Regions from separate parts of the Nocardia sp. CA-136227 genome, predicted to be linked through region 3. Evidence: riboswitches for the same ligand, from Rfam matches in the RefSeq annotation. Region 3 holds a riboswitch; each other region holds the start of a gene.

Region 1 (6,364 bases), 2.4 Mb from region 3:
CCTGACACAACGGTACGCCACTTACCTTCGTGTCAGACCCGTCCGCGCCGCTTCCGAGGGAGTCCCGTTGACGTCCGTAGCCACGCTGCCGGCCCGCGATCCCGCCGCCCGCCGGCCCGTGCCCCGCCGCTACCTCATGTGCCGCCCCGACCACTTCGACGTCACCTATGCCATCAATCCGTGGATGGACACCGCCGACCCGGTGAACCGGACCCGCGCCCTGGCCCAGTGGGAGGCGCTGCGCGTCGCCTACGAGGGGCGCGGACACCGGGTCGACGTCATCGAACCGGTCGCGGGGCTGCCGGACATGGTGTTCGCCGCCAACGGGGGACTGGCCATCGGGGAGCGGGCGCTCTCGGCTCGCTTCGCCAATCCCGAACGCGCACAGGAAGGTCCGGCCTACCACGGCTGGATGGCCGCCCAATGCTTCACGAGCGTGGCCCGCGCCCGCGAAACCAACGAGGGCGAAGGCGATTTCGCCATCGCGCCGGACCGCATCCTCGCCGGGACCGGGTTCCGCAGCGCCCGCGGCGCGCACCAGGAGGTGGCGGAGTACTTCGGATTGCCGGTCGTCTCACTGGATCTGGTGGATCCGCGCTTCTACCACCTCGACACCGCGCTCATGGTCCTCGACGACACCATCGCCTACTACCCGGCCGCCTTCAGCGGACCCAGCGCGCGACTGCTCGCGAGCCTGTACCCCGACGCGATCATCGCCACCGAGGCCGACGCGAATGTGCTGGGCCTCAACGGCGTCTGCGACGGCTACCACGTGTTCCTCAGCGACGAGGCCGTCGACCTGGCCGCGCAATTGCGGGCGCGCGGCTACGAACCGGTCGGGATCGACCTGTCGGAGCTGCTCAAATCCGGCGGCAGCGTCAAGTGCTGCACCATGGAATGGCACTCGGTCAGAACGGCAGTCGCGTCCGGAACGGACTGACCTGCGGATCGTGCAGCGGATGGGCCAGGATCAGGAAGCGCAGCAGCATGATCGCGCCGCTGATCTGCAACGCCGCCAACGGGATCTCGCCGATGATCGCCGTGCCCAGTGACAGCCAGAAATCGCGGGCGTCCGCGGTGACGATGTCGAACCAGGCGTCCACCATCAGCAGGATGCCGGTGCCGAACGCCGGGAGCAGCAACACCACGCGCCGTTTCCAGCCCAGGTAGGCGGTGGTCGCCATCATCAATACCAGCACGATGTCGAACCCGATCCAGGCCAGTGGCCAGTTGCGGGCGTGATACTCCGCCGGCAGCGAGAACCCCAGGTACACGATCCACGGAATCAGCCCCAGACAGCCGCCCACCATGAGCGCCAGCCGCACCCGCCGATGCAGCCGCACCACCTCCGGACGCGGCAGCACCCGCTCCGGCGGCGGCTGCAACCGCCGGATCAGTTCGCGACGCTCCTCATCGGACATCGCCAGGATCTCCTGATCGCTGAGCTTCGCGATGGTCATGGCCGCCTCCAGCATCCGATGGTCGTCGCAGCGCGGATAACCCACTGTGCACCAGCAACCACGCCGCGTGCACCCCGCACCTGTCACCGACCGGTCGGGCCGGTCGCGTGCCGGCCGGCGGGGGAATCGAGTAGTCCGGTACCCGTGCCCGGGCGTCCGGCATCGGTGACCATTCGACAATGTCCGACAACATGTACGGCGGCGCGTCGGTGCAGGTGTACCCGAAAGATGCCACGTTGACCTACCCGCACGCGTGCGTGAGCGGCTTCCTCGACTACGTCGCGAAGTTCAACGGCATCAACTTCCACGCCAAGGACGACGATGTCCGGGAATGGCGGTACGACCAGGAGTACGACAACTGGCAGGACAGCCTCGGCATGGACTCGGTGCGGGTGTTCTACCACTACGCCCACAGCACCACCACGAGCAATGGCGTGTATCTGACCTCGATGGGCCGCACCTGGGACAACACCATCTACGCCGAATCCGACCGGATGGGATTCGGCGATCAGCGCCTGCGCTACCTGTTCCTGCACGGCTGCGAATCGCTGCGCACCAACTTCGGACACAGCCCCTACCGCACCTGGCACACGCCGAACCGGGGCGCGCGGATGCTGTTCGGATTCGACAGCCTCACCTTCGACACCGATCAGCAGGGGACACGGTTCTTCAAGGAATGGAACGCCGGCAAATCGTTCAGCCAGGCGTGGCAGGACGCGGCGCTGTCGATCTTCCACAACAACCACCGGGTGTCGTCGGCGGCCTGCGGCGCCACCGACCGTGAGGCGCAGGACCGGCTCTGGAACGAGCGGTTGTTCTACGGCGGCGCGGTGTCCGACGATTGGTACTGGTGGCGCTGGGCGGGTCAGTTCCCCCTCGAAGTCGACCTGAGCATTCCCCTTCCGCGCCAACCGATGTCACTGCGCCTGGCCCGCCGAAACGCTGACGCCGACACGGTGTCCGCGCTGGGTGAACGGCACGGGTTGCGGGGCGTACTCGCCGAGCCCGCGTCCCCGGTCACCGAGGAGTCTTGTGCGCGAGCCGAATTCGAACCCCGGCTGGTCATGCATCCCGACGGCAGCTACCAGGCGTTCTACGCCGAGCCGGACCGCAGCGCCAACGGCCGCACGCCGGAGGAGATTCGCGACCTCGCCGACCGGGCGCTGCGAGACCTGGACCTCGGCCATGACCTCGCCCTGGCCGGAATGTCGGCCACCTTCCACGCGGGCGCGAGCCGCGACGGCGATAGCGTCGCGGCCGCGGTGGCCGACTACACCCTGCATTACCGCCAGCTCTACGACGGCGTCCCGGCCGTCGCGGGCGGCGACGGTCAGCTCACCCTGACCCTCGACCCGACCGGCCGGCTCTGCTCGATCTCCGACACCACCGTCCCGATCCTGGGAGCCGAGCAGGGCCACCCGCCCACCACGGACGACCCCGATGCCTGCACGGCGCTGACCGAGGCGACCGCCGCCCGCGCCGAATGCCTCGGCGGCCGTGCCCGTCTCGCCGTCGTCCCCGACTCCCGCGAGATCGGCTACCGCTACGACCGTGACGACGCGGCTCTGGTCGCCCGCCAGACGATCGAGATCACCGGTGGTCGCTTCCGGATCCGCGACATCGTCGAGGTCACTGTCTGAAGGGCGCGCCGAGCGCCGATCCCGCCGATTCGGCGGGATCGGCTAGCCGGCGGGGATGACGCGGTAGCCGTCGGTGGTGGCGATGACGTCGGTGACCGCGCCCTTCGGGCGGCCACAGCGGCGGTCGCAGCCGGACCAGTGCTGGCGGCCGGCGACCACGACGTCGGCGGCGTCGAGACCCTCGCGGGCGAATTCCGGTGCGTCCGTGGGGAGGACGCGGCCGGAGTCGACGGCCTCGGCGACGTCGGCGCGGACGTCGGTGAGGGACTTGGCGCAGCCAGGCATGCCGGCACAGGCGCTGACCTGGAGCCACGGGGAGGCGGTGTCGAAGATCAGGCCCATGGGGGCCAGGACTCGGACCACCTGTTCGGCGGGCCATTCGTCGAGGTCGGCGAGGATCAGGCTGCGCCACGGGGTGACGATGATCGGGCATTCGACGGCGGCGAGGAATTCGGCGGTGCGGGCGGGGAGGGAGCCGAGGCGCACGCCCGCGCCGAGGGCCACCCGGCCGTCGGACTGGGTCATCCAGCCGATCGGAATGTCTTGGGGGCCGGGCGTTTCCAGGAGGTCGTCGGAGACGTCGAGGTCCGGGTGAGCGGTGCGGAGGCGGTCGGTCAGGCGGGCCGCGCCGTCGGGGATCTCGTGCAGACGCCAGTGGCCATCGCGCAGGTCGAGGAAGCCGTCGGCGGCGGCGAGCATCATGTCGACCGCCGCGTCGGCGGGGAGACGGAGGCCGGAGTCCTTGCCCGCCAACAGGAGTGCGTAGGTGTGCTCGTTGAGCGCGTGCACGCCGATGTCGCCGCCCAGGCCGCTGACATCGCCGCGGCCGTCGTCGAGGGTGAACAGGACCCGGCCGGGCAGGTCCGCGTAGCGCGGCTGTCCGCGCAGCCCTTCGTCGAGAGCGGGGACCAGGGGATGCACATCGGTCCAGCCGCCGACGCGTCCCGACAGCGGCGAGGCGATGATGTTGCGCACCCGCTCGTGGGTGGCGCTGGGCAGCAGTCCCGCCTCGGTGAGCCGTTCGGTGAGCGCGGCCGCGTCGCGGACCTGCCGGAACTGGATGTTCCCGCGCGAGGTGAGCTCGATGTTCCCGTCCCCGAGGTCGGCGGCCGCGGTCGCGAGGGCCTGGAGCTGGGTGGGGGAGAGGAGTCCGCCGGGCACCCGGATACGGGCGAGGGGACCGTCGGCTGCTTCGTGCAGGCGCAGCACGCCCGGGCAGGAGTCGGGATCGGTTCGCGTCATGACGCCACCCAGCGTACGGAGGATGCCGAGACCGGGCACGGCCGCCCGGGGTCGGGTTCGCCTCCGCTTCTATCTACATTTGGAGATATTGCAATCTAACTATGTGTCCCCGAGTATGGCGAGGCCGAAAGCAAAGAAAAGACTCCGGGACGGGGGAGTCCCGGAGTCCGGTTGCCGAATCGGTCGATTCGCCGGGCGGTTCAGCCCGCGCGGTGCGGTTCGATGGCCGCCGGCGCCCCGCGGCGGCGGGCGAAGGCGGGTGTGGTTTCCCAGGTGTCGTTGAGCAGGCTGGGAACGTTGTGGTGGTCGGCGTGGTCGCGGTGCACGGTGGTGCTCATGACCGTGAGACCGAACAGGATGGTCGACGCGCAGATGATCCCGGCGACGAGCGCCCACTGCGAATGACCGGAGCCGGCGGCCGTGAGAGCCATGGCCAGCGTTGCGAAGGCAACCAGTACGCAAAAGTATCCCGACCAGGCAGCAAAGCGGTTCCGCCTGACCCATCCTGGAGTGAGTGGCATACCGGCAGCGTACGCGCCGACCAGTCGGTTCCCCAGGGATGTGAGCCAGCCTTGGCCGCACTGTGATCGGCGCCCGCACGCGGCGACGCGGGCGCGATATCGGGCCCGCGACGGCGGCGCGATAGCATCGGCGAGCTCGTCGAACGGAAGAAAGCCGGTGCAATTCCGGTGCGGTCGCGCCACTGTGACAGTCAGACCTTCCCGGCGAGCGCCGAACCGTGCTGGGCGCGTCACCCTAGGAAGGCCGAGACCCTTGATCCTGTTGCTGTCCACCTCCGATACCGATCTGCTGAGCGCGCGCGCCAGCGGCGCCGCCTACCGGCTGGCCAATCCGGCCCGGCTGCTGCCGGAGGATCTGCCGGTCCTGCTGAACGGTGTGTCGCTGGTGATCGTGCGCGTACTGGGCGGTAAGCGGGCCTGGGAGGAGGGCCTCGAGACGGTGCGCGCCAGCGGAATTCCGGTGGTCGCCCTCGGTGGTGAGATCGCGCCCGACGCCGAGCTGATGGAGTGCTCGACCGTGCCCGGCGGTGTCGCCGCCGACGCCCACAACTACCTGGCCGCGGGCGGCCCGCGAAACCTGCTGCAGCTGCACAACTTCCTGTCCGACACGGTGCTGCTCACCGGCGAGGGGTTCGAGCCGCCGGTGGAGATGCCGAGCTGGGGCGAGCTGGAACGCCACGCCTGCCCCGTCCCGGACGACGCGCCGACCGTGGCCGTGGTCTACTACCGCGCCCAGCACCTGGCCGGGAACACCGCCTATATCGACGCGCTGTGCACCGCCATCGAGGCCAAGGGCGCTCGCGCGCTGCCCATCTACTGCGCCTCGCTGCGCACCGCGGAGCCGGAGCTGCTCGCCACGCTCGGCACCGTCGACGCGCTGGTGGTGACCGTGCTCGCGGCGGGCGGCACCAAGCCCGCGACCGCCTCGGCCGGCGGCGACGACGAGGCGTGGGACGTGGGCGCGCTCGCGGACCTGGATGTGCCGATCCTGCAGGGCCTGTGCCTGACCAGCGGCCGCGAGCAGTGGGAGGCCAATGACGACGGCCTGTCGCCGCTGGACGTGGCCACCCAGGTGGCGGTGCCGGAGTTCGACGGCCGCATCATCACGGTCCCGTTCTCGTTCAAGGAGTTCGACGCGGACGGGCTGTCGTCGTACGTGCCCGACGCCGAGCGTTCGGCTCGGGTGGCGGGTATCGCGGTGCGCTACGCGCGGCTGCGTCACATTCCGTCCGAGCGCAAGAAGGTCGCGATCGTGCTGTCGGCGTACCCGACCAAGCACGCCCGTATCGGCAATGCCGTCGGCCTGGACACCCCGGCCAGCGCCATCCGGCTGCTCAGCGAGATGCGCGAGGCCGGTTACGACCTCGGCGCGCCCGGCGAGATCCCGGGCCTGGAGGCCGCCGACGGTGACGCCCTGATCCACGCGCTTATCGCCGCGGGCGGGCAGGACCCGGACTGGCTGAGTCAAGAACAGTTGGAGGGCAACCCGATTCGCATCGGC
Region 2 (6,364 bases), 3.5 Mb from region 3:
GAAACCGCGTGGATCCCATCCAAGGGCGGCCGGTACACCCTGACCGCCAAGCAGGGCGACCGAACCGCCGCGCGCACAGTCACCATCGGCGACTACAACGGCGTGCAGGGGATCCTGGAGCGCTACCTCGGAATCAATACCGGCAGCGGCAGCAGCTAGGAGTCATGTCGATTTCGCACCGCCGGACGCCTATCACCGACCCCATTCAGCTAACCATCGGCATACTCTGAGCCCATGCCACGGAGTACTGCGAGCACCGTCGACGACTACCTCGGTGAGCTGGCCGAGGACCGGCGACCGGCCCTGACCCGGCTGCGCGAACTGTGCCGGGAAACCCTCGTCGGATTCCACGAGGACATGGATTTCGGCATGCCGGTCTACGAGCGCGACGGCATCGCCGAGATCGCGTTCGCCAGCCAGAAGCAGTACATCTCCTTCTATCTCATGCGCGGCGACATCCGCGAGGCCTTCGCCGAGCACCTCGATACCAAGGACATGGGCAAAGGCTGCCTGCGCTTCCGCAAACCCGAAGCCATCGACTTCCCGCTGCTGCGAACGATTCTCGAGGCGACGGCCGCGAGCCGCGGCGCCGTCTGCTGATCGGCTAGTCGCCCCGGGAACGGTCGCGGTGCTTGGTGGTGCGCCGGTAGCGGCGGCCGCTCGGGATCGGCTGGGACGCATTGGATCTGCGGAGTTCGTGGCGGTGACGCCAGGCGGTGAGGTCCGGGCGCTCTGCCGGTGCGGCGGCGTCGGGCGGCGCGGACTTGCCCGGCGGTGCGGTCTTCATGGGGTCCCCCTGGGTGGTGCGAATCCGTGGTCGCGAACACGGTAGGGGGTACAACAAGCGTGGTCCAGCGATTATTGCCGGATTCGGGTCAGCGGGGGGCTTCGGGTTCGGGGGCTTCGAAGGGGACCGCCGGGCCGTGGGGCGCGTGGGGTTGCGGCGCACCGGAATTGCCGGGGTAGGGGCCGTAGAGGATGGCGGAGCCGTACTGGGACGGGGCGACGATCACCGGGTCGGGGCGCGCGCCGCCGAAGGGTAGGTACTCGCCGGTGCCCAGATCGTCGGAGGTGCTCAGCGCCGCGAGCAGCAGGATCACCACCGCGGCGGCCAGGGGCTGCGCGATGAGGGCGGCCCAACCCTCCACGGAGGGCGCGAATTCCACGATGGTGTGGATCGGCGGATGGCTCGGGCGGACGTGGCGCTGCTCGGCCACCGCCTCGCCGACCACCTTGGTGAGCAACGCGCCGAGCGCGGAACCGAGAATGATGCCGGTCAGCAGGACCGGGCCCCGCACCCGCCGCCAGCGCCAGGCCGCGACCGTCCCGAGCACGCCGAGCACGATGCCGATCAGCACGAAGATGGCGAGCGCGTCGAAACGGTGCAGGCTCTCACCGGTCAGCGCGGTGCCGCGATCGGGTTCGACCACCAGCAGTTGTTCCGCCGGAGCGAGATACGCCCAGGCCACCCCGGCCAGAGCGCTCACCGCGGCGAGCGCGGCACACACCGCCGCCGCCGCACGCACTTCCCGCATCAGTACATCGACGCGTAGTCCGCCCGGCTCGGCGGCGAATGTGGCTGCCACTAGCGGTGTTCCAGGCTCGTGGAGTCGAGCACCCCGTGGCGCGAGCACTTGGCCCACCAGCCGTCGGGGCTGACCTGCACGATCATGCGGCGTCCGCATTGTTCACAGAAGCGCGGTGGCTCCAGGCCCAGGGCCGCCGCGGGGGGTACCGGATCGTCCAGCCCCGGCACGACTCGCTTGCCCGTGAAAGGGTTGTAGCGCTCCTCGATGTCCACGACCACCTCGATGGATCCTTCGCGTATCGAACTCGGCGGGCAGATCAGGTCCAGGGGAATGCAAACCCCCGCACCCCTACCGTACGAGACGGGTTCGGGGCATTGGCCCCGAACCCCCTTTTTCTCTCAGTGGATTTCGCTCAGAGCGTTTCGTTGAGCGCCTTGATCGGCATCTTGAGTTCGCCGAGCAGATCGATGTCGGACTCGGCCGGACGACCCAGGGTGGTCAGGTAGTTGCCGACGATGACGGCGTTGATGCCGCCCAGGATGCCCTGCTTGGCGCCCAGGTCGCCGAGGGTGATCTCGCGGCCGCCGGCGAAACGCAGGATGGTGCGCGGCATGGCGAGACGGAAGGCTGCGACGGCGCGCAGCGCGTCGGCGGCCGGGAGCACCTCGAGGTCACCGAAGGGGGTGCCCGGGCGCGGGTTGAGGAAGTTCAGCGGCACCTCGTCGGGCTCCAGCGAGGCCAGGTCGGCCGCGAATTCCGCACGCTGCTCCAGGGATTCGCCCATGCCGAGGATGCCGCCACAGCAGACCTCCATGCCGGCCTCGCGCACCATGCGCAGGGTCTCCCAGCGCTCGTCGTAGGTGTGGGTGGTGACCACGTTCGGGAAGTGCGAGCGCGCGGTCTCCAGGTTGTGGTTGTAGCGGTGCACGCCCATGGCGGCCAGCTGGTCCACCTGCTCCTGGTTCAGCATGCCCAGCGAGCAGGCGACCTGGATGTCGACCTCGTTGCGGATGGCCTCGACGCCCGCGGCGACCTGCGCCATCAGGCGCTCGTCCGGACCGCGCACCGCGGCCACGATGCAGAACTCGGTGGCGCCGGTCTTGGCGGTCTGCTTGGCCGCCTCCACCAGCGAGGGGATGTCGAGCCAGGCGGCGCGCACCGGCGACTGGAAAAGGCCGGACTGCGAACAGAAGTGGCAGTCCTCGGGGCAGCCGCCGGTCTTGAGCGAGATGATGCCCTCGACCTCGACCTCGGGGCCGCACCACTTCATGCGGACGTCGTGCGCCAGGCCGAGCAGCTCCTCGAGCCGCTCGTCGCCGAGCCGCAGGACCGCGAGGGTCTGCTCCTGGGTCAGGCCGACGCCGCGCTCGAGCACCTGCTCGCGAGCGATGGCGAGGATGTCATCGCCTGCGTTGGTACCGGCTTCGGTGGTGACGGCTACCTGGGTCATGTCCGCGGGAATCCCTTCGTCCGGCCGTGTGGCCGAGCAACTTGAACGGTGTTCAGGGTAGGCTAGCAGCCCGGAACGTGAGCCGGAACACGAGAGGGTCGGATTCTTCAGTGCAACTCCATCGCACGGACGTGGTCGACGGGGCCATCGCCATCCTCGACCAGTACGGGCTGGCGGATCTCACCATGCGCCGCCTGGCCACCTCGCTGCACGTCCAGCCCGGCGCGCTGTACTGGCACTTCCCCAACAAGCAGGCCCTGCTCGGCGCGGTCGCCGACCGCATTCTCGCGCCCATGGACGAACCGGTCCGGGCCGAGGAATGGTCCAAGCAGATGACCGAACTCGCGCACCGGCTGCGCGAGAGCCTGCTCGCCTACCGCGACGGGGCCGAACTGGTCTCGGCCACCTACGCGTCCCGCCTCACCACCAGCAAGGGCCGGGAACGACTGGCCAGCGCCGCGATTCGCGCCGGCATGACGCGTGAGGAGGCCGAACTGGCCGCCTACACGCTGCTGTACTACGTGCTCGGGCAGACGGTGGACGAGCAGTCACGCATCCAGATGGACTCCGCGGGCGCGCTCACCGAGGAGAACTCGCCGCTGTACGACATGCCCGACGCCACCGCGCGATTCGACTTCGGATTGCAGCTGTTCGTGAGCGGCGTGCGGCATCTGCTCGGTTCGCGGATCCGCTGACCTTCGCGGACACCGGGATGAACCGACCAGTCGGAACCGGCGAAGGTTCCGGACGGTAGGGTTCCCCTCGTCAGTATCGGCGGGTGCGGGAATCCGGTGGGAATCCGGAGCGGTCGCGCCACTGTGAGCACCGGATCCCGGTGCGAGTCAGACCTCCCCCGCCGCGCAACACTCTGGAGAGGCCGCGTCATGCCCGAGGAGCTACCGCGATGAGCCGCGCGCGGACTTCGCTCGCCCTGCCCGTCATGGGAGCGCTGCTGGTCGTGGCCATGATCGTCGCGACCGGATTCGGCGCGGAGACGATCCCGGTGCGCGAGGTGCTCGCGGTGCTGCGCGACCGGCTGACCGGCACCGCGCACACCGATCTCGGGCTCGACACCATCGTGTGGCAATTGCGGGTGCCGCGAACCGTTCTCGCCGCCATCGTCGGCGCGGGCCTGGCGGTCGCCGGGGCGGCCATGCAGACCCTGGTCCGCAATCCTCTCGCCGACCCCTACCTGCTGGGCGTCTCCTCCGGCGCGGGCGTCGGCGCGGCGGCGGTCATCACCTCCGGGGTGTTCGCCGGGGCCGGACTGTGGGCGCTGTCGGCGGGCGCGCTCGCCGGGGCCTTCGCCGCCGCGGCCGCGGTATTCCTCATCGCCCTGGCCCAAGGCGGGCTCACGCCACTGCGTCTCGTGCTCACCGGCACGGTGCTGGGCTCGGCCTTCGCCGCCTTCAGCAGCTACCTGATCTTCCGCAGCAGTGACCCGTCCGCCGCCCAGTCGGTGCTGTTCTGGCTGCTCGGCAGCCTCTCCGGCGCGGACTGGACCCGAATCCTGTTGCCCGGCTGCGTGGTCGCGGCCTGCCTGACCGCCCTGCTGCTCGCCGCCAACTGGCTCGACGCGCTGAACCTGGGCCCGGACACGGCGGCCTCCATCGGAGTTCCGGTGCGCGAGTTGCGCATCGCGCTGTTCGTCCTGCTGGCGGTCCTGGTCGGCGTGCTGGTGGCGGTCTCCGGCGGCATCGGTTTCGTCGGGCTGGTGGTCCCGCACGCCGCCCGGCTCCTGGTCGGGCCGCGCCACCGCGTCCTGCTGCCCGCGAGCGCCCTGTGCGGGGCCACCTTCCTGGTCGTCGCCGACGCCGCCACCCGAGTCCTGGTCCGCCCCACCGAGATCCCGGTCGGCGTCCTCACCGGCCTCATCGGAGCCCCCGCCTTCCTGCTCCTCATGGGCCGCCGCACCTACCGATTCGGTCCGGCGTGAGGCCCCGCCGGGCCGGGTCGCGTCACCGGGGCGCGGGCGAGCTGCGGGCCGCCGGACTGGCCTGCGCGGCGGGACGGCGCACGGTGGTCGCGCAGGTCGACTTCACGGTGTCGCCGGGCGAGACGGTGGGCATCGTCGGGCCGAACGGCGCGGGCAAGACCACGCTGTTGCGGACCCTGGCGGGGTTGATCGCACCGGTCGAGGGCGGTGTCGAGGTGGATGGCCGTCCGGTGCACCAGGTTTCGGCGCGGGAGCGGGCGCGGCTGGTGGGTCTGGTCGGGCAGGACGAGGTGCCGCCCACCGATCTGCTGGTGGGTGAGCTCGTGGCGTTGGGCCGGACGCCGTACCTGCCGCCGTGGGGCGCGGGCGGGCCGGGCGAACGGGCGGCCGTCCAACGGGCGCTGGGTCGGGTGGATCTGGCCGGGTTCGAGGGGCGCGCGGTCGGGCGGCTGTCCGGCGGGGAACGGCAGCGGGTGCTGCTGGCGCGGGCGCTCGCCCAGGACACGCCCGTCCTGCTGCTAGACGAGCCGACCAACCATCTGGATGTCACCCATCAGCTCGAATTGCTGGCACTGACCCGGGAATTGGAACGGACCGTCGTCATGAGCCTGCACGACCTGACCCTCGCGGATCGGTTCTGCGACCGGGTGCTGGTGCTCGACGACGGCCGGGCCCGCCCCCTCGAACCGCCCGGCACCGCGCTGCGGCCCGAGGTGCTCGACGAGGTGTTCGGCGTGCGGGCGCGCCGGATACCGGATCCCGACACCGGTGATTCCCATCTGCTCATCACGGCTCGAACGGCACAGTCTTGACTCGAAAGGCACGGTCTTGAACAGGATCCTTCCGCTCGTCGCGGTCACCGCCATCGCGGGAGTGCTCACCGCCTGCGGATCGCCGCAGGCGGCGACCGGGAACATGACCGTGCGCAATTGCGGTGCGGAACAGCGGTTCCCGTCGCCCGCGCAACGCATGTTCGTCAATGACGGGAACCTGATCTCCATGGTGCTGGCCCTGGGAGCCCAGGACCAGACGGTGGCGGTGTCGAGCCTGAAGCGGGACGCGGACACGCTGCGCAAGCATTACGGGGACGGCGTGGACCGGCTCAATTCCGTTGCCCCCGACTATCCCTCGCGGGAGACGGTGCTGGCCCAGCGCCCCGACGTGATGGTGGCGGGCTGGAACTACGGCTACTCGGAGTCGGCGAATCTGACGCCGGAGTCGTTGCGGGCGGCCGGCGTCGCGCCGTACGTGCTCACCGAGAGCTGCCGCCGGCCCGGCGGCGAGCGGGGTGTGGTGGATGCCTGGACCGCGCTGCGCACGGATCTGACCGCGCTGGGCGCGATCACCGGGCGCGCGGACCAGGCGGCACGGGTCACCGGGGATCTGGATCGCCGAGTGTCCACCCTGCTGGCAGCGCCGCAGCCCGAGCGGCGGCCGACGGTGTTCCTG
Region 3 (6,364 bases):
GCCGCAGATAGGCCGAGCCGATCTCGAAGGACGTCACACCCAGCCCGTAGGCCTGGTCACCCGGTACATAGACCACGAATCCGCGGTCCACCAGCACCGACAGGATGTGGTACACCGACGAGCGCGGCAGCCCGAGATCGCGGGCCAGCACCGCCGCCCGGACCGGTCCCGGGCCGTGCGCCAGCCGGACGAGGATGTCGAGCGCCCGGCCGACGGCCGGAGAGGTGGTCGAACCCGAGGATTGCGCCATTCCCCGGATTCTGCCAGCGAAGTCAGTCCGCGAGCTCGTGCGCGGTCGCGCGCAGCGTCCACGCCGGGCCGCGGTGGTGCAGGGTGGTGGCGCTCAACGGTGGAATGTCGATGCGCCAGAACGACTCCGGGGGAGCGTCGAGGGTGCGCAGGACCGCGGCCCGCACGATCGCGGGATGCGTCACCGCGACGATCCGGTCGCCGCGCCCGGCCAGGCCGTGCAGCCAGACGCCGACGCGATCGATCAACCCGGTGATCGATTCGCCGCCGTGCTCGTGGAAGCCCGGGTCGGTGAGCCAGCCCATCAGCTGCTCGGGCGCGAGATCGTCCATCGCCCGACCGGCCCAGTCGCCGTGGTCCAGGTCGCGCAGCTCGGGCTCCGGGGTCCCGGTGAATCCCAGTGCCCGGCAGGTCTGTTCGGCCCGCAGCTCGGGCGCGAACAGCACCGTCGCGGGCTCCGGGCCGGGCAGCCCGCCCGCCTGCTCGACCGACCGCGACCCGAGCGGGTCGAGCGGTTCGTCGACCGGGAAGCGGGCGGACCGCACGGCCTCGGTGATCGCGTGCGTCACCAGGGTGAGACGGGTGACCGCGCTCATGCCGCCACGGCGGGCGCGGCCGGGGAGCGGTCGCCGAGCAGGCGTGGCGCCAGCCAGGCGAATCCGACCCCGATGACCGCCCACACCAGCAGCTGGGCGGCGAACGCGTACAGCCGGAAGTGGTACAGGTCGTCGGCGGGGAAGCCCGGGAACACGATCGTGCCCGACGCGTCCCGCAGCGGTTCCGGCGCTTCGTGGAACGACGGCAGCAGCGCCAGCAGCGCGCCCATCACGACGACGAAGCCGGCCGCGGCGGCGGCCCCCGCGGTCCAGGTGTCCAGGCGCGCGGTCAGCCTGCGGCCGAACCAGATCGCCGCGACCAACGCGATGGCGCTGATCGCGATCAGGCCCAGGTACAGGGCCGTGCGCTCCTCGATCGTGTCCGGGTTCCCGACGGACGGCGGGTTGGCCGGGTACTTCAGGAACGGCACCGCGTACAGCGCCAGGAACATGCCGCCCGACACCAGCAGCGCCAGATTGCGCGGCGAGATCTTGCCCGCCTTGCGCAGCGCCAGGAAGTACACGACCGCGAACAGCGCGCCCAACGCGGCGCCGAACACGATCATCCCGAAGCCCAGTCCGACATTCTGCTGCTGCGCGCGGGTGAACAGCTCGGCCCCGTGGTCCATGTCCATGGGCTTCCCGGCGGCCTTGTCCAGCGCCATCTGCGCGTGGTCGCGGCCCTCTTCGAAGTCGATGGCGCGATCGATGATCGGCTCGGACAGGATCCGGGCGAACACGAACGCCAGCGATCCGCCGAGGGCGCCCAGCAGGACCCCTCGGCCGATGATTCGCTTTTCCATTGTGGTTACTCGATTCCCGGTGCTAGTGGCAGGGGAACCCGAGGAAATGCCGGCCGTCGTGCACGAACTCGTGCACGTGCATGTCGCTGCCGAACACCGACACCGCACCCTGATCGATACCGATGAAGTAGATCGCCAGCAGCGCCATCAGGGTGGTGCCGACCAGCCACAGCGCGGTGGTGGGGATGGAGAGCGCGCCGCTGCCGACACCGGAGCGAGGAGCGAAAGAGGTAGCCACGAAGGACTCCTTTGAGTCAGGGGGATTCCGCGTCCCCGTTGCCGATCGAACCGACGATGTGAGGGTCTGACTCGCATCCGTCTCGCGGGGAGATTGGGCTGCTCACAGTGGCGCGACCGTTCCGGCATTGCACCGGATTCCTCATGACATCGTCGATCAACCATACGAAAGCGCATCGCCGCTGGTCAATCCGCCTGCCCGGGTCGACCACCTGATGGGACGCCGCCGCGCGTGCGGGGATCGCGCTGGCGCTGGGCTATATTCGCCAACGCAACTGGTTCGCCGGAGGTGGAGTCGAGGAGCCCCTGACCCATTCGACGGCGTCGAAGCCCGCTGCCCGCGCTCGCGCTGGCCGGGTGAGAGGGAACCCGGTGGGAATCCGGGACTGTCCCGCAGCGGTGAATGGGAACGAACGCCGTCAGAAGCACTGGGCGCATGCCTGGGAAGCGACGGCCGGTAGGTCCGGCCTCGGTCTCGTGCCGGGGCCGACCCGATTGTCGGGTCGATGCCCATGAGTCCGAAGACCTGCCCGTCGTGCCGGATACGCCGTATCCGGCGGTCGTCGCCTCGTGGATTGGGCGTTACGCCGATCGGATCCGGGCACGGAAACATGCCGCATGGGCTCCGTCAGCGTACGCTCGTTTGGGCGGCGGTCATCGACTGCTGACCATGGAGTTCATCAATGCTGAACCCTGACAACACCTTCACCGCCACGGTGCTGGGCCTGCCGCGCATCGGCCCGAACCGGGAACTGAAACGCGCGATCGAGGCGTACTGGGCGGGGCGCATCGACGCCGCCGCGCTGCACGGTCTCGCGGGCGGACTGCGCGCCGCGCAACTCCTCGCGGTGCACGCCGCCGGACTCGATTCGGTTCCGGTCGGCACCTTCTCCTACTACGACCAGATGCTCGACACCGCGGTGCTACTGGGTGCGCTGCCCGAACGGGTGCACGGCGTCGCCGACGAGCTGGACCGCTACTTCGCGGCCGCGCGCGGCACCGCCGACATCGCGCCGCTCGAGATGACCAAGTGGTTCGACACCAACTACCACTATCTGGTGCCGGAGCTCTCGGCCTCGACGAGGTTCACCCTGCACCCGGACAAACCGCTCGCGGAACTGGAAGAGTCACTGGCGCTGGGCATTCCGGCCCGGCCGGTCATCATCGGACCGGTCACCTTCCTGAAATTGGCCAAGTCGGTGGACGGCAGCGAGCTGCTCGATCGGCTGCCCGATCTGCTGCCGCTGTACGAGCGGCTGCTGGGCCTGCTGGCGGCCGCGGGGGCGCGCTGGGTGCAGCTCGACGAGCCGGTGCTGGTCACCGATCTGACGGATACCGAACTGGCGCTGGCACGTTCGGCCTATCAGCGGCTGGCCGCGGTCTCCGCGCGGCCCGACCTGCTGGTGGCCTCGTACTTCGGACGATTGGGTGCGGCGCTGCCCGCGCTGGCGGACACCGGGATCGAGGGCCTCGCCATCGACCTGGTGTCGGGCGGTGACGCGGATATCGCCGCGGCGCAGCGTCTTTCCGGGACCCTGCTGGTCGCGGGCGTCGTCGACGGCTACAACGTGTGGCGCACCGATCCCGATCGGGCGCTGACCGGGCTGGCCGCGCTCGCCGCAGCCGGTGCGCCGGTGGCGGTGTCGAGTTCCTGCTCGCTGCTGCACGTTCCGTACAGCCTCGCCGCCGAGCCTGACCTGGAGCCGCGCCTGCGGTCCTGGCTGGCATTCGGCACCGAGAAGATCGCCGAGATTCGGCTGCTGGCCACCGTCCTGCATGAGGGGCAGGACGCGGCCGCCGAGCAGCTGGAGATCGCGCGAACGGCCGTGCTGGACCGGCGATCCGACGCGCGACTGCACGACACGGCGGTCCGCGACCGGCTGGCCGCACTGGACACGACGGCCGCGCACCGGGCGCCCGCGGCGGAGCGCCGGCGGTCACAGCGGGAGCGGCTGGACCTGCCGCCGCTGCCGACCACGACCATCGGTTCCTACCCGCAGACCGGCCGCATCCGGGTGGCGCGCGCCGCCCTGCGCCGCGGCGAGATCGACCGGGCCGAGTACGACACCCGCATGCGCGCCGAGATCGCCGAGGTCATCGCGCTGCAGGAGGAGATCGGCCTGGACGTGCTGGTGCACGGCGAGCCCGAGCGCAATGACATGGTGCAGTACTTCGCCGAGCAACTGGACGGCTTCGCGGCCACCGCGCACGGGTGGGTGCAGTCCTACGGAACCCGGTGCGTGCGCCCGCCGATCCTGTTCGGCGACGTGACCCGACCGGCGGCCATGACCGTCGACTGGATCTCCTACGCGCAGTCGCTGACCGGCAAACCGGTCAAGGGCATGCTCACCGGGCCGGTCACCATCCTGGCCTGGTCCTACGTCCGCGACGACCAGCCGCTCGCCGACACCGCGCGCCAGCTCGCCCTGGCGATCCGGGACGAGACCGTGGACCTGGAGGCCGCCGGGACCGCCATCATCCAGGTGGACGAACCGGCCTTGCGGGAGCTGCTGCCCCTGCGCCGCGCCGACCAGCCCGAATACCTGGAATGGGCGGTGGTGGCGTTCCGGCTGGCGACCTCCGGGGTCGCCGACAGCACCCAGATCCACACCCACCTCTGCTATTCGGAGTTCGGTGAGATCATCGGCGCGATAGCGGGATTGGACGCCGACGTCACCTCGATCGAGGCGGCGCGCTCGCACATGGAGGTGCTCGACGACCTCAACGCGGCGGGCTTCGACCTGGGCGTGGGACCGGGCGTATACGACATCCACTCGCCGCGGGTGCCCGGCGTCCGGGAGATCGAGGCGGCGCTGACGCGGGCACTGAAAGCGGTTCCGGCCGACCGGCTCTGGGTCAACCCGGACTGCGGGCTCAAGACGCGCGGCACCGCCGAGGTGACGGAGTCGCTGCGCAATCTCGTGGCCGCGGCGCGCGCACTGCGGTAGCCGAAGGCCGGGGCTTGCCGCATGCGCTGCGAACGAACGCGGTGCGCCCCGGCCGTCCGGTCAGGTGATCGGCGCGTACGGGATGGTCCGGGAACTGTTGTCGTCCACCCGGATCGGCCGGCCCAACTGCGGGAACGCGCGCTGCGCGCAGTCGGTCCGCTCGCAGACCTTGCAGCCCGCGCCGATCGGCACCGCCGTGCGTGGGTCGTCGACGGGCAGGCCGTGCGAGTACACCAGCTTGTCCGCGTAGGTCAGGTCGCAGCCCAGCCCGATGGCGAAATCCCGGGTGGGGGACAGGTATCCGGGCGTCTTCTCGTCGGTGGTGCGCGCCAGCCACAGATAGTTGCGGCCGTCGGGCATGCGGGCGATCTGGGTGCGGATGCTGCCCGGCGTGGAGAACGCGTCGTGCACCACCCACAGCGGGCAGCTGCCGCCCACCCGGGAGAAGTGGAAGGCGGTGGCGGACTGGCGTTTCGAGATGTTCCCGGCGCGATCGGTGCGGACGAAGAAGAACGGCACCCCGCGCTTGCCGGGCCGCTGCAGGGTCGACAGGCGGTGGCAGACGGTCTCGAAGCCGACCTCGAAGGTGGCGGCGAGCAGTTCGATGTCGTAGCGCAGGGATTCGGCCGCGTCCCAGAAGCGGGTGTAGGGCAGGATCAGGGCTCCGGCGAAGTAGTTGGCGAGCCCGGTGCGCAGCAGGCCGCGCGAGTTCTCGGGCATGGTGTCGGTCGCGTCGATCAGGTCGGCGATCACCTCGGCCTGGGTGAGAAAGGCCAGCTGCGTGGCCAATTGGAAGGCGCGCTGACCGGCGGTGAGCCGCCGCGCCAGGGTCAGTACGCGGCTGTCGGGGTCGAAGACCCGTTTGGGGCCCGGATCGCTGGGATCGTCGGTGCGGATGAGGACCGCGATGCCGTGCTGCTCGCGCAGCAGCCGGGTCAGCTGGAGGTCGAGTCCGCCCAGGCTCAGGCCATTGCGGTCGAACAGCTGCTCGGCCGCGGTGTCGAGCTCGGGGATGTGGTTGCGCCGATCGTAGAAGTAGTCGCGGACGTCCTCGTAGGGCATGGCCGCGGCGGATTCGCCCGCGTCGCCGTCGATTCCGGCGGAGACGCGTTCCATCTGCTCGGTGGCGCCGCGCAGGCGGCGGTGCAGGCCGACCAGAACCCGCGCGGCCGCCGGCACCCGGGCCACCAGGTCGTCGATCTCGGCGGTGGTGATGTCGGCGCCCTCGGGATCCTCGGCGAACACGTCCTGCAGGTCGGCGATCAGCCGGGCGTCGGTGTCGGCGGCGAAGAAGCCCATGTCCAGGTCGAAGCGGGCGTTCAGGCGCAGCAGCACCGGGACCGTCAGCGGGCGCTGGTCGTGCTCGAGCTGATTGATGTAGCTCACCGAGAGCTCGAGCGTCTTGGCCAGCGCGGACTGCGACAGGCCCCGGCGCTCCCGCAAGGCGCGCAGGCGCGCGCCCGCGTACATCTTCTGCATGCGCTCAATCTAGCAATCCGAGCTTTCACAACTTTCACCGATTCAGGGTTCC

What was found. Region 3 has a riboswitch for cobalamin ahead of ACQP06_RS07740 (CbtB domain-containing protein). Riboswitches for the same ligand answer to the same signal wherever they lie in the genome.
Region 1: another riboswitch for cobalamin. It lies ahead of cobN (cobaltochelatase subunit CobN); the one in region 3 lies ahead of ACQP06_RS07740 (CbtB domain-containing protein).
Region 2: another riboswitch for cobalamin. It lies ahead of ACQP06_RS24155 (FecCD family ABC transporter permease); the one in region 3 lies ahead of ACQP06_RS07740 (CbtB domain-containing protein).

Annotation. Positions count from the first base shown of each region.
Region 1 is NZ_CP192081.1:4,177,385-4,183,748, reverse strand. Features, by position in the region: gene ddaH (dimethylargininase) at 68-940, shown strand; gene ACQP06_RS19250 (hypothetical protein) at 909-1,460, opposite strand; gene ACQP06_RS19245 (DUF6345 domain-containing protein) at 1,640-3,100, shown strand; gene cobG (precorrin-3B synthase) at 3,143-4,342, opposite strand; gene ACQP06_RS19235 (hypothetical protein) at 4,543-4,773, opposite strand; adenosylcobalamin-variant (AdoCbl-variant) riboswitch at 5,000-5,071, shown strand; gene cobN (cobaltochelatase subunit CobN) at 5,117-6,364, shown strand, end outside.
Region 2 is NZ_CP192081.1:5,209,738-5,216,101, forward strand. Features, by position in the region: gene ACQP06_RS24120 (hypothetical protein) at 1-159, shown strand, start outside; gene ACQP06_RS24125 (DUF1801 domain-containing protein) at 235-600, shown strand; gene ACQP06_RS24130 (hypothetical protein) at 605-787, opposite strand; gene ACQP06_RS24135 (DUF2567 domain-containing protein) at 876-1,586, opposite strand; gene ACQP06_RS24140 (hypothetical protein) at 1,586-1,801, opposite strand; gene bioB (biotin synthase BioB) at 1,942-2,979, opposite strand; gene ACQP06_RS24150 (TetR/AcrR family transcriptional regulator C-terminal domain-containing protein) at 3,090-3,674, shown strand; cobalamin riboswitch at 3,716-3,849, shown strand; gene ACQP06_RS24155 (FecCD family ABC transporter permease) at 3,884-4,915, shown strand; gene ACQP06_RS24160 (ABC transporter ATP-binding protein) at 4,912-5,727, shown strand; gene ACQP06_RS24165 (ABC transporter substrate-binding protein) at 5,744-6,364, shown strand, end outside.
Region 3 is NZ_CP192081.1:1,751,836-1,758,199, forward strand. Features, by position in the region: gene ACQP06_RS07725 (IclR family transcriptional regulator) at 1-250, opposite strand, end outside; gene ACQP06_RS07730 (histidine phosphatase family protein) at 273-845, opposite strand; gene ACQP06_RS07735 (CbtA family protein) at 842-1,648, opposite strand; gene ACQP06_RS07740 (CbtB domain-containing protein) at 1,671-1,886, opposite strand; cobalamin riboswitch at 1,927-2,053, opposite strand; cobalamin riboswitch at 2,224-2,433, shown strand; gene metE (5-methyltetrahydropteroyltriglutamate--homocysteine S-methyltransferase) at 2,569-4,833, shown strand; gene ACQP06_RS07750 (short-chain fatty acyl-CoA regulator family protein) at 4,894-6,312, opposite strand.